Regions from separate parts of the Limnochorda sp. genome, predicted to be linked through region 3. Evidence: riboswitches for the same ligand, from Rfam matches in the RefSeq annotation. Region 3 holds a riboswitch; each other region holds the start of a gene.
The links. A riboswitch is a leader RNA that binds a small molecule or an ion and turns the genes downstream of it on or off. The one in region 3 is predicted to bind S-adenosylmethionine.
Positions count from the first base shown of each region.

Region 1: another riboswitch for S-adenosylmethionine. It lies ahead of metK (methionine adenosyltransferase); the one in region 3 lies ahead of FWJ67_RS02595 (threonine synthase).
Region 2: another riboswitch for S-adenosylmethionine. It lies ahead of FWJ67_RS01210 (methionine ABC transporter ATP-binding protein); the one in region 3 lies ahead of FWJ67_RS02595 (threonine synthase).

Region 1 is NZ_VSCV01000001.1:202,279-206,549, reverse strand. It holds gene FWJ67_RS01005 (glycoside hydrolase family 13 protein) at 1-497, opposite strand, end outside; gene metK (methionine adenosyltransferase) at 581-1,759, opposite strand; SAM riboswitch class I at 1,850-1,960, opposite strand; gene FWJ67_RS00995 (DUF4931 domain-containing protein) at 2,016-3,140, opposite strand; gene FWJ67_RS00990 (D-2-hydroxyacid dehydrogenase) at 3,186-4,181, opposite strand.
Region 2 is NZ_VSCV01000002.1:1,400-5,670, reverse strand. It holds gene FWJ67_RS01215 (2-oxoacid:acceptor oxidoreductase subunit alpha) at 1-908, opposite strand, end outside; SAM riboswitch class I at 1,165-1,272, shown strand; gene FWJ67_RS01210 (methionine ABC transporter ATP-binding protein) at 1,468-2,529, shown strand; gene FWJ67_RS01205 (methionine ABC transporter permease) at 2,532-3,185, shown strand; gene FWJ67_RS01200 (MetQ/NlpA family ABC transporter substrate-binding protein) at 3,319-4,068, shown strand; gene FWJ67_RS01195 (hypothetical protein) at 4,248-4,271, opposite strand, start outside.
Region 3 is NZ_VSCV01000003.1:102,063-106,333, forward strand. It holds gene FWJ67_RS02585 (citrate/2-methylcitrate synthase) at 1-586, shown strand, start outside; gene FWJ67_RS02590 (ubiquitin-like small modifier protein 1) at 626-901, opposite strand; gene FWJ67_RS02595 (threonine synthase) at 889-2,190, opposite strand; SAM riboswitch class I at 2,279-2,392, opposite strand; gene FWJ67_RS02600 (alpha/beta fold hydrolase) at 2,564-3,409, opposite strand; gene FWJ67_RS02605 (hypothetical protein) at 3,629-4,271, shown strand, end outside.

The DNA of each region.
Region 1 (4,271 bases), on a different contig from region 3:
CCCGGATAGCGGCCGCTCTGGCTGGGGAGCTCATCCCAACGGAGCCACCCCTCCCCCGCCGGCGGCCGGGCGGGCCCCCAGAACCGGTCGGGCATCACCTGGTAGATGATCCCGTCCTGCCACCAGTCGGGCACCTGGAACCGGTCCTCGGCGAAGAGGTAGGGCACCTCGAAAGGCCCGTCCTCGGGCGGGTCGGGCGCCAGGCCTCCCTCGCCGTACCAAAGGGTTCCCTCGGGACCCTCCAAGGCGAAGAGGTACCGGTAGCGGGGCGGGTCCAGGGTGAGCTCCGCCTCATAGTAATCGAAGAGCTCGTCCCGCCCCACCCGCGCCATGGGGGCCACCCGGTTGGCGCTGGGCGGGGCGTACCGGTCCCGGTAGACGATCCGGACCCGTTCCACATCCCCCCGGCCCACCCGCACCCGCACCACCAAGGACCGGTTGGGACCGGCGTAGGCCCAGGGAGGCTCGGGACGGTGAAAGACCGCTTCGCGTCGCAGGATGAGGTCACCTCCAGCCCAGCCTGCCTGGCCGGCGCCCGCTCCAGCGCCCGCGCCTCGAACCTGGGCCGGCCGCCGGCCGGTCAGCGGAGCTCGGGCACCAGGTCCAGCCGCTCCCAGGGCAGGTCCAGATCGGGCCGGCCGAAGTGGCCGTACGCCGCGACCTGGCGGTAGATGGGCCGGCGGAGCTGGAGCCGCTCGATGATGGCCGCCGGCCGGAAGTCGAAGACCTGGGCGGCCAGCCGGGCCAGCTCTTCATCGGGCAGCGTGCCCGTGCCAAAGCTGTCCACGCCGATGGCCAGGGGCCGGGCCACGCCGATGGCGTAGGAGATCCACAGCTCCAGGCGCCGGGCCAGACCCGCGGCCACCATGTTCTTGGCCACGTAGCGGGCGGCGTAGGAGGCGGACCGGTCCACCTTGGTGGGGTCTTTGCCCGAGAAGGCGCCGCCGCCGTGCCGGGCCATCCCGCCGTAGGTGTCCACGATGATCTTCCGGCCCGTCAGCCCCGTATCCCCCTGGGGCCCGCCCACCACAAAGCGCCCCGTGGGGTTGACCAGGATCTTGGTCTTCTCATCCATGAGATCGGCCGGGATCACCGCCTGGACCACATGCTCGATGATGTCCTCGGCCAGCTCCTTCTGGGAGATGTCGGGGCTGTGCTGGGCCGAGACGACGATGGTCTCCACCCGGACCGGCCGGTCGTCCTCGTACTCGACGGTCACCTGGGTCTTGCCGTCGGGCCGGAGGTAAGGGAGGGTGCCGTCCTTGCGCACCTGGGCCAGCCGCCGGGCCAGGCTGTGGGCGAGTGCGATGGGGGCGGGCATCAGCTCCTCCGTCTCATCGCACGCGTACCCAAACATCATCCCCTGGTCGCCGGCGCCGATGGCGTCGTAGGGGTCGTGGCTCGCCTGGCGGGCCTCCAGGGAGCGGCCCACGCCCACCGCGATATCGGGCGACTGTTCCTGAATAGAATTGAGAACGGCACAGGTTTCGGCATCGAAACCGTACTTGGCCCGGTCGTAGCCGATGGAGCGGACCGTCTCCCGGGCGATGGTGGGAATATCCACATAGCAGGAGGTGGAGATCTCGCCCATCACCAGCAGGAGCCCGGTGGTCACGCTCACCTCGCAGGCGACGCGCGCCTCGGGATCCTGGGCCAGAATGGCATCGAGGACGGCATCGGAAACCTGGTCGCACAGCTTGTCGGGATGACCCTCCGTCACCGACTCGGAGGTGAAGAATCGACGCCTGCTCTCACCCATGGGGTTCGTCGTTGCCTCCTTGGATGCGCCGTGCTGGCTCGGGGACGAAAAAACCCTCCGTTCCGGCGCCCGGAAAGGAGGCATGGGTCGCCCTCATCTGCCAGGCCAGGTGGTGGCCTGCGGGAGTTGGCACCGGACCGCACAGGCGCGGCTGGTTGCCGGGTTTCATCGGGCCCGTCCCTCCACCACTCTCGATAAGAGCTTCACGGCACAGGTCCACAGATCGCCACCATCCTAGCACGCGCCCCCCAGAGCGTCAACGCGCTGGGGGCGGGGCTGGACGCGCGCCCATGCCTGCCTCCTTGGCCGTCTCCCGGAGCCATGCGGCCGCCTGCTCGGGCGCGACCACGTTGACGTCCACCCCCGCGCCCCACTCGAAGCCGGCCGGCGTGCTCACCCGGGGGCGGAACTCCAGGTGCCAGTGGTACCCCTGCTCCAGCGCCTCCCCTTCCAGGAAGCCCCGCCCCACCCGAGGGGCCGTGTGGAGGACCCAGTTGTAGGCCACGGGACCCAGGAGCCCCTCCACCCGCTCCAGGAGCCAGCCCAGCCAGCGGGCCAGGGCCTCCCGCTCCGCCTCGCTGGACGCCTCGAAGCGGGCGCCGTGCCGCCGGGGCACCAGCCAGACCTCGTAAGGGGAGCCGGAGGCGAAGGGGGCCAGGAGGACCATCGCCTCGTCGGCGGCCACCACCCGGCTGCCGTCCTCCAGCTCCTCTTCCACGATGGTGCAGAGGAGGCACCGGCCCGTCTCCCGGTGGTGCTCCCGGGAACGGACCAGCTCCCGCCGGATGGCCGGGGGCACCCAGGGGAGGGCGACCAGCTGGCCGTGAGGGTGCTCGAGGGACGCCCCCGCTTCCTTCCCCCAGTTCTTGAAGAGGATCACCTGTTCCAGGCGCTTGTCCTGGTAATGGGCGGCCAGCCGCTGCCGGAGGACCGCCAGGATGAGGCGGCGGTCCTCCAAAGAAAGCTGCTGGAAAGGCGTCTGGTGCTCCGGGGTTTCGATGATCACCTCGTGCATGCCGAAGGCGGGCACCCGGGCCCGGCCGCCCCAGCTCAGCGGCTCAGGCCCCACCTCGGAGCGGACCATGGGGTACAGGTTGGGCACCACCCGGACCTGCCAGGGGCCCTCGCCCGGCGGTTCGGCGCCCACGTCGGCGGAACCCTCCAGCCGCTCCAGGTCGGCCGCGCCGGCCCGGAAGGTCTCGGGCGGTGTCTTCTCTTCGTGCCCCGGGCAGAAGGGGCAGGAGCGGCCTGCCGCTTGTGGGGCGCTGGACCGGGTCCAGGCCGCATGGGCCCGGGAGCCCCCATCATGGGGGCGCTGGCTCCGCTCGGCCGCGATCAGCACCCATCGTCCCGTCCATGGATCCTCCCTGAGTTCGGGCACGGACGTCCCTCCTCGCTCCGTCTTCCCCGACGCTCTCCAGTCAGCCTAGTAGCCCCGCTTCTTGTCCACCAGCCGCTCCAGAGGCTCCCCCGCCAGGAAGCGCTCCAGATTCCGGAAGAAGAGATGCACCACCCGCTCCCAGTAGCGGGGGGTCTGGCCCGCGATGTGGGGGGTGATGAGCAGGTTGGGCTGGCCCCAGAGGGGGCTTTCGGGCGGCAAGGGCTCTTGCTCGAAGACGTCCAGGGCCGCCCCGCCGATCCACCCTTCCCGGAGGGCCCGGAGGAGGGCCGCCTCATCCACCAGCTGGCCCCGACCCACGTTGATGAGGAACCGCCCGGGCCCCATCCGCTTCAGCTCCCGCTCGCCGATCAGGTGGTGGGTATCCGAGACGACGGGCACCGCCAGCACCACAAAGGTGGACGCGTCGATGAGCCGGTCCAGATCGTCGGGACCCCACATAGCTTCCACCAGGTCGGGGCAGGGGTTGACCCCCTTCTGCCGCCGCATGGCGAAGACCCTCATCCCCAAGGCTTTACAGCGGGTGGCCAGGGCACGCCCGATCTCACCGAAGCCCACCAGGCCCACCGAGAGGTCGGCCAGCTCCATGGGCATGCGCCGTTGGGCCACCGGCTCCCACCGCCGGGCCTGCTGGCCCGCCACCGCCAGGTCGAAGCCCCGGGCGAAGTAGATGATGGCGCCCAGGGTGTGGTCGGCCACGGCATCGGCCATGCACCCGCGGCTGTTGGTCAGGAGGCAGTCACTTGCCACCAGGTCCGGGTGGAGGAGCTTCTCGATCCCGGCCGAGGGCACGTGGATCCACCGGAGGCGGCGGGCCCGGCGGAACTCCTCGGGCTGGAGCCGGGAGCCGAAGTAGACGTCGGCCTCGGCAATGGCCTCCCGGACCTCGTCGTAACTGCGGGCCAGGGTGATTCGGACCCCCAGCTCCGCCTGACGCTGGCGGAAGAGCTCCTCAGGAAAGGTCCGGTAAAGAGGCGCCGAGGCCGGGGCGTAGACCAAGATGGAAACAGTTCTTTGCGACACCGTTTCTCCTCCCCTGCCGGAAGTGGCAGCGTGATAGACTCGGGATGGACGCCGGAGCATCCAGAGTCCAGATTCCCCACCGGAGACCAA
Region 2 (4,271 bases), on a different contig from region 3:
TCGTCCTCTGTTTGCCAGACCAGGACCGAGCTGGTGCCGCCGTCCACGGTGGGGACGGTGGCGTGGCGCTCCAGGTAGACGCTCTCATCGGTGGCCGGGCTGATGGGGTAGTAGCTTTGGAAGGCGATGCCGGCCGCCAGCTTCCCCATGGCCACCGCCTGGGTGCCGGAGAGGAAGAGCCGGACGGGGCGCTCTGCCCGGGGGGCGAGCCGGAGGGGCAGGGCCTCCAGATCCCAGGTCTCCCGCGCGTAGGCGTAGGCCAAGTCGACGGCCTGCTGGTTCAGCTCGGTCATGGGGCTCGAGCCGAAGGTGAGGGCCACGCCCTTCTTGATCAGCTCCGGATCGTACTGGAGCAAGGCGCCCGAGAGGGCGACGGCCACCGTGTTGATCATCCGCTCGGCCCGGGCCCGGGAGGCGCCCAGGGTGCTGGTGAGGTGCTCGGCCAACTCGCCGTAGGGGACGGAGAGGACCGTCACCCCCCGTCGGCGAGCCGCCTCCAAGAGCCCGGCGGTGGTGGGGGGGAGCCCCGCCTCTTCCAGGTGGGAGACCAAAGCCTCCTGGAGCGGGGGATCCAGGAAGACCATCCGGTCAATGGGGACGTCGGCCGCCCCGGCGTCGTGCAACAGGAGCCCCCCGGCGGCCACGGCCAGCGCGTGCCGGACCAGGGTCTCCGTCTCGAAAGTGACCAGGATGTCCACCGGGTTCCGGTGAACCGCCACCGGGTGGGTGGCCACCCGGATGTCGAAGTAGCTGTGCCGGCCCATGATGTTGGAGTAGTACTCCCGACGTCCGAAGACGAAGAAGCCTCCCGCGGCCGCGGCGCGCCCAAAGACGCCGGCGGCCGTGTCCACACCCTTGCCCTGGGGCCCGCCGACCCGCCAGGCGATATCGACCACGTTTGCGCTCACCGTCGCTCCTCCCTGGGCTTCCACTGGTTCTGTGTACACTGTATGAAGAAACCTACTCATAGCTATTCTCGATTGGCCAGAGATCTCCTGCGCCTCGCCACCGGCCCGCCGCCCATCACCCCGGACCCACCGGTCCAGCCCTCAGACTTCTCTGCCACTTTGCCAGGGAGTTGACGGCACGCCAAGGAACGGCTAGACTGGCACCAAGTGACGGTCTCCGGCCGTCTCGCCACAACTGCATAGTGCTTTTGAGGTGCTTTCATCCAGAGTGGCGGAGGGACAGGCCCGATGAAGCCCGGCAACCGGCACCCCTGGCGGGGGTGTGCGGTGCCAATTCCTGCCGGATTTCCCGGAGAGATGAGAGCCGACGGAGCGGCCTCTTCACTCGGGAAGAGGCCTTTTTCTTCCTCAAGCTCACGGCCCGTCGCCCGAGGCGGGCGCTCCCGGGGCCGGCAGCCGCTTCTGGCACGGGAGCGCCGGAGCACGGCGACGGGAGGGAAGACCCCTGGCCTACGTAACACCGGACGGGTCCCTGGGAACGGTTCCCGCCACGCCCCAGGTGGCAGCCCCGCGGGCCGGACGGGTCGTCGTTCGACTCCAGGGTGTCCACAAGGGATTTGAGACGGAAAACGGGCGGATCGAGGCCCTGCGGGGCATCGATCTGGAGGTGCGCGCCGGCGAGATCTACGGCGTCATCGGGGTGAGCGGCGCCGGCAAGAGCACCCTGGTCCGCTGTGTCAACCGCCTGGAACGGCCTGATGCCGGCCGGGTGGAGGTGGACGGGGTGGACCTCACCTCGCTGGAAGGGGCCGAACTGCGCCGCATGCGCCAACGCATCGGCATGGTCTTCCAGCACTTCAACCTCCTCCGTTCCCGGACCGTGGCGGGGAATGTGGCCCTCCCCCTGGAGATCGCCGGGCGACCCCGGGCGGAGATCCGCCAGCGGGTGCAGGAGCTCCTGGAGTGGGTGGGGCTGGCCGACCGGTGGGCCAGCTACCCCTCGGAGCTGTCGGGCGGCCAGAAGCAGCGGGTGGGCATCGCTCGGGCTTTGGCCAACCGGCCCCGGTTGCTTCTCTGCGACGAGCCCACCTCCGCGCTGGATCCCGAGACCACCGCCTCGGTCTTGGACCTGCTCAAGCGGGTGCGGGACGAGATGGGGGTGACCATCCTCATCATCACCCACCAGATGTCGGTGGTCCGGGCCATCTGTGACCGGGTGGCGGTGGTGGAGGCGGGCCGGGTGGTGGAGGAAGGGCCCACCAGCGAGGTGCTCGTCCGGCCCCAGTCGGAGGCGGCCCGCCGCCTGCTGGGCCGGTCCGGCCCCCGGCGCCAGCCCCTGCCCGACCGGACGCCGCCCCCACCGGGCCAGGAAGCCCGGCTGGTGGAGCTCCACTTCGTCGGCGAGACGGCCAAGGAGCCGGTCATCACCCACCTGGTCCGGCGGTTCCCCGTCATGGCCAACATCCTGAGCGGTCAGATCGACCGGTTGGGCGGGACGCCCTTCGGGGTGCTCTTGGTGGAGTTGACGGGCAAGCCCGGCGACCTGGAGCGGGCCCTCACCTACCTCCGGGAGGTCGGGGTGATCATCCAGGAGTGGCATGAGGAGGTGGAGGAGCGATGATCATCTCGCCCGTGGTCCTCAAGCTGACCTGGGAAGCCCTCCAGGAGACCCTGCTCATGGTCGGCGTTGCCACGGTCTTGGCTGAGCTGGGCGGGCTGCCACTGGGGGTTCTCTTGGTGACGACCGCCCCCGGGCGGATCCTCGCCTCGCCCCGCCTCCACCACGTGCTGGGCCTGATCGTCAACGTGGGCCGATCCATTCCGTTCATTATTTTGATGGTGGCCATCATCCCCTTCACCCGCTGGTTGGTGGGAACCTCCATCGGGACCACGGCGGCCATGGTCCCGCTGACCGTCGCCGCCATCCCCTACGTGGCCCGGCTGGTGGAAAGCTCCCTCAACGAGGTGGATCCGGGCGTGGTGGAGGCGGCGGTCGCCATGGGGGCCACCCCCTGGCAGGTGATCTGGAAGGTCTACCTGCCCGAAGCGGTCCCGTCCCTCATTCTCGGAGGGACCATCACGGCCATCACCCTGGTGGGCTACTCGGCCATGGCCGGGGCCGTGGGGGGCGGCGGGCTGGGCGACCTGGCCATCCGGTACGGGTACCAGCGGTTCCGGACGGACGTGATGCTGGTCACCGTGGCGGTGTTGGTGGTGCTGGTCCAGGGGATCCAGTACCTGGGCAGCTACTGGGCCCGGCGGCTGGACCGGCGGTGAAGGTTTGGGGTTGGGGGAACCCCACGCGGGAGTGACGCGCCCAAAGCGCAACGAAGGAGGCGACGTACGTACGATGGGAAGCCGTGCCATCTTCCGGGGAGCCGGGCTCTTGGGGGTGCTCTTGATCCTGGCCATGGCCCTTGTGGCCGGGACCGCCGCGGCCCAGACGGTGCTCCGGGTCGGGGCGACGCCGGTGCCCCACGCTGAGGTGCTCCAGGTGATCCAGCCCCAGCTGGCCGCGGAAGGGATCCAGTTGGAGATCGTGGAGTTTACCGATTATGTCCAGCCCAACCTGGCGCTGGCCGCGGGCGATCTGGACGCCAACTACTTCCAGCACATCCCCTACCTGGAGCAGTTCTCCCAGGACCACCGCCTGGACCTCACCTACATCGCCGCGGTCCACATCGAGCCCATGGGCGTCTACTCGGGCCGGTGGACCCGGCTGGAGGACCTGCCCCAGGGGGCTTCCATCGCCATCCCCAACGACCCGACCAACGGGGGCCGGGCCCTGCTCCTCCTCCAGTCGGCGGGTCTGATCCGCCTGGACCCGGCCGCCGGCATCACGGCGACCATCCTCGATGTGGTGGAGAACCCCCTGGGCCTCCGCTTCCGGGAGCTGGAGGCGGCCCAGCTGCCTCGGGTCCTCCCCGATGTGGACGCGGCCGTCATCAACACCAACTACGCGCTGGAGGCGGGCCTCAACCCCGTGGCCGACGCCCTCACCATCGAGGGGAGCGACTCGCCCTACGCCAACGTGCTGGCCGTCCGCACCGACCGGCAGGACGATCCGGCCCTCCAGGCCCTGGCCCGGGCCCTCACCTCCAGCCAGGTCCGGGACTTCCTCCTGGAGCGGTACGGAGGCGCGGTGGTGCCCGCCTTCTGAGCCTGAACCGTCATCCCCTCGGGGCCCCGGCTTCGCCGGGGCCTCTCCCTTTTCAAAGGCCTCCCGACCCCTGATGCGGAACTGGATACCAAGCGGCCTGTCCCGCTTTGCAGTTGGGAGTGGTATGCTAAGCCGCGAACGGCTCATTTCGTGAGGGAGGGTCCTTGTTGTCAAGTCAGTCAGCGCAGCGTCCCCAGGAGCGT
Region 3 (4,271 bases):
CCTCCACGCGGATCACGAGCTGAACGCCTCCACCTTCACCGGCCGGGTGATCGCCGCCACCCTTTCAGACATCCACTCAGGCGTGGTGGGGGCCCTGGGCGCCCTCAAAGGGCCCCTGCATGGCGGGGCCAACGAGTTGGCCCGGCGGATGTTCGAGACCATCGGGGAGGCCTCCCAGGCGGCCGCGTGGACCCAGCAAGCCCTGGCCCGGAAGGAGCGGATCATGGGCATGGGCCATAGGGTCTACCGGCAGGCCGATCCCCGGGCCGAGTTCCTCCGGCAGGAGCTCCTGGCCTTGCGCCACCGGCCGGAGGTGGGGCGGTGGCTGGACATCGCCCTGGAGGTGGAGCGGGTGGTGCGGGAGGCCAAGGGGCTCCACCCCAACCCAGACTTCTTCACCGCCATCCTCTACGGGGCGGTGGGGATCCCCACCCCGCTTTTCACCCCCGTCTTCGCGGTGAGCCGGGTCGCCGGCTGGGGGGCCCACGTGCTGGAGCAGCTGGCCAACAACCGGCTGATCCGCCCGCGGGCCCAGTATGTGGGGCCTGGTCCCCGCCCCTTTGTCCGGCTGCCTGAGCGGACGTGACGGGGCCCGGGCGGCTCTGCCCGGGCCCCGGGGGCGGCGTCACGCGCCGCCGGCCATGGCGGGGATGATGAGGATCTCGTCGTTCTCGCCGACGGGGGTGTCGAGGCCCCCCAGAAAACGGATGTCCTCATCGTTGACAAAGAGGTTGACGTGGGGCCGGAGGGCTCCATCCTCTTGGAACAGGCGGCTCTCCGCCGCAGGGTACCGCTGGGTGAGGGAGGCCAGGGCTTGGCCCACCGTTTCGCCTTCAGCGGTGACCTCCCGGGCTCCGTCGGTGACGGCCTGCAGGAGGCTGGGGATGATCACTCGGGGCATGGGTGCACTCCTCCTTGGCTCGCGGCGGGAAACCCCGCCGGGCGAAGTTCGACCGCCTGGGCGGATGAGTGGGTGGCGTACCACCGTTCGAAGTCGGCCAGGCGCGGCTCCACCACCGGGGGCGCGCTCGCCTGACCTTCCAAAGCGCTCACCGTCTTGTAGCCGTTGCCGGTGATGTAAAGGACCGTTCGCTCATCGGGCCTGATGTGGCCCTGGGCCACCAGCTTCCGCAGCGCGGCCACCGTCACGCCGCCTGCGGTTTCCGCGAAGATGCCCTCGGTGCGGGCCAAGAGCCGGATCCCTTCGATGATCTCCTCGTCGGTGACCGCGGCCGCCGCCCCGCCCGTCTCCCGGATGGTCTTCAGGGCCAGCACCCCGTCCGCGGGGTTGCCGATGGCCAGGGACCGGGCAATGGTCTGAGGCCGGACTGGCTCCACGTGATCCAACCCCGCCTCCCAGGCCCGGACGATGGGCGCGCAGCCGGCCGCCTGGGCGATGGAGACCCGGGGCCGCTCGCCGAAGACCAGGCCCAAGTCCAGGAGCTCCTGGAAGCCCTTGGCGATCTTGGTGGCCAGGGAGCCCCCGGCCGCGGGGACGACCACGTGGTCGGGCAGGTCCCAGCCCAGCTGCTCCACCGTCTCAAAGGCCAGGGTCTTGGAGCCTTCCGCGTAGAACGGCCGCAGGTTGATGTTGACGAAGCCCCAGCCGTACCGGTCCGCGATCTGGATGCAGAGCCGGTTGACGTCGTCGTAGGTGCCTTTGACCCCGATGATGTGGGGGCCGTAGACGGCGGCGCCCAGAATCTTCTCCGGCTCCAAGTCCGCCGGAACGAAGAGGTAGGCTGGGAGCCCCGCCCGGGCCGCGTGGGCGGCCAGGGCGCTGGCCAGGTTGCCCGTGGAGGCGCAGGCGACCACGGGGATGCCCATCTGCTGGGCGGTGGCCACGGCCAGGGCGACCACCCGATCCTTGAAGGAGTAGGAGGGGTTGACGGTGTCGTTCTTGATCCAGAGCTCCTCCAGCCCTATCTCCTTGGCCAGGCGCTCGGCCGGATGGAGGGGGGTGAAGCCGGCGCCCAGGTCGTTGGGGGGGATCTCGTTCACCGGAAGGAGGGCCCGGTAGCGCCAGAGGCTGGAGGTATGGCAGGGGAAGGGCTCGGAGGTGAGGCGCTGGCGGACCGCCTCCCAGTCGTAGGCCACCTCCAGGGGGCCAAAGCACTCGGTGCAGACGTACTGGGCCGAGACAGGGAACCGCTCACCGCAGAGGCTACAGACCAGACCCGCCACCGACACGGCCGCACACTCCTTCGTGCCGGCACCCACACGGCGAGGGACAAAAAAAGCTCTCTCAGGAGATGAGAGAGCACGGGTCCGCCGTCACCCCGCATCTCTCAGGACCCCTGACGCAGGTCCTGCAGGAATTGGCACCGCGCGGCTCGCGGCCGCCGGTTGCCGGGCTTCATCGGGCCAGTCCCTCCGCCACTCTGGATGCAGGCACAAAAAGTTGTAAGGCTGTTGTGTGTTGCCGGTATTATAAGAGCCGCTCGCGAGAGGTGTCAAGAGGGCTGCCGCGGCGGGCGGCCCCTTCCTCGCGCCCAGGGGCCCTCGCCGCCCTTCGCACGCTGCCGGGCGTTGCCGGCGGCAGGACGCTGGGGAAGCGCAGGGCTCACACCGGCTCTTGGAGGAACGCTTCGAGCAGGGCGTTGAAGGCTTCTGGCGCCTCCTGCATGGGCACATGCCCCACGCCCTCCAGCACCTCCAACCGGGCGCCGGGGATCTGGCGGGCCGCGTCGTAGCCGTCGCTCACCGGGAAGGTCCGGTCTTCCGACCCCCAGACGATCAGGGTGGGCAGCTGGATCTGGGGCAGGCGGGGGTAGAGGTGGGCGTCGGGGAACATGAGGGTGACGCCGGTGAAGAGCGCGGCCAGGCGGCTCTGCCGGTGGGCGCTGATGGTCTCGTCGATGGCCTCCTCGGTGACCCGTGCCGGCGACGCGAAGATGGCCTCCTCTAGGAACCGCCGGATCACCGGCCGGCGGGGCCGGCCCAACACCTGCCAGAAGAGGGCGGGCACGAAACGCCGGCGGGAAGCCCACGACTGCTTTTTCCGGCCGACCCCGGCCGCGTCCACCAAGACCAGCCGGGCCAGCCGTTCGGGCCAGCGGAGGGCGACGGTGCCGGCGATGGCGCCGCCCAAGGAGACGCCCACCAGGGTGACCTGCTCAAGGTCCAGAGCCTCCAAGAACGCGGCCACGTGGCGCGCGTAGTAGGTGACGGTGTAGGAAGCGAGGGGCTTGGCGGTGCCCCCATGACCGGCCAGATCCAGCGCGATGGCCCGGTAGCGCCGGCTCAAGGGAACCAGATTCTCCCGCCAGCTGAGGTGGCTGGCCCCGTACCCGTGGATGAAGACCACCGGGGGCGCCTCCGACGGGCCCAGATCCACGTACGCGGTGGCCAGACCCAGCGCGTGGACGACCCGGGGCGCGCCCAGCGGCTGGGATGGGGGTGCAGGCACAGGCCGTTCCCTCCCCCGAGACGTCTAGGGAACTCTTCTTGGACAAGCATAGCACAAGAGGGTCAATTCTGCACTCGAGGACGGCCCGGTCCCCCGGCAGGCCCCTTCGGCTGAGGGGCCCAGGGTGTGCTAGAATGAATCTGATTGCGAGTTCAGTCGCTGGGCCGCCGCGGCCCAGCCCTCTGGCTTCCACCCCTGGGAGGGAAAGGAGCTCTCCCCGTGGCAGTAAACCCACCCCACCGCCCCGGTGGCCGCTGGGCCCATGGCTTGGTCACGATGGCTCTTCTGGCGACGGCTCTTCTGGCGGGCCTGATGGTCCGCTTCCCCGTTCCGGCTGGCGCCCAAGAGGTTCCCGTCCGGCTCGCCGACGAGATGATGGTCCTCCTCCAGGGGGAGAGCGCCGTCCAGGTCCTCCACCTCTTCACCCTGGTCAATGAGAGCCAGGCCCCGGTGGCCTTGCCTGCCCTGCCCGTGCTCGACGGCGCCGTCCGCCTCCAGGTGCTGCGCCTGGAGCCTGACGGATCGGGGCTGCCGGTGGTGGAGCGGGTGGGGCCTGGGGAGCCCCCCGAGGACCCTGAACCCCTGGCCCCGGGTGAGGCCCGCCGGTACCAGGCCACCTACCGTCTCTGGCAGCGGGAGGCCGTCCTCCCCTTGCGGCGCCCCCTGCCCTATCCCACCGACGGCACCCTCCTCCTCACCCGTCCGGGGGAGTTGGAGGTGACCGGGGTCCGGGTGGCCCGCACGGGCTCCACGGAGGCCGACGGGGTGGAGCTGGATCTCTACCAGGTGGAGGCGACGGGGCCCGTCGACCGGTGGCAGGTGGTCCTCCGCCGGGCGGACGGGGAGCCCCTTCCGGTCTTGG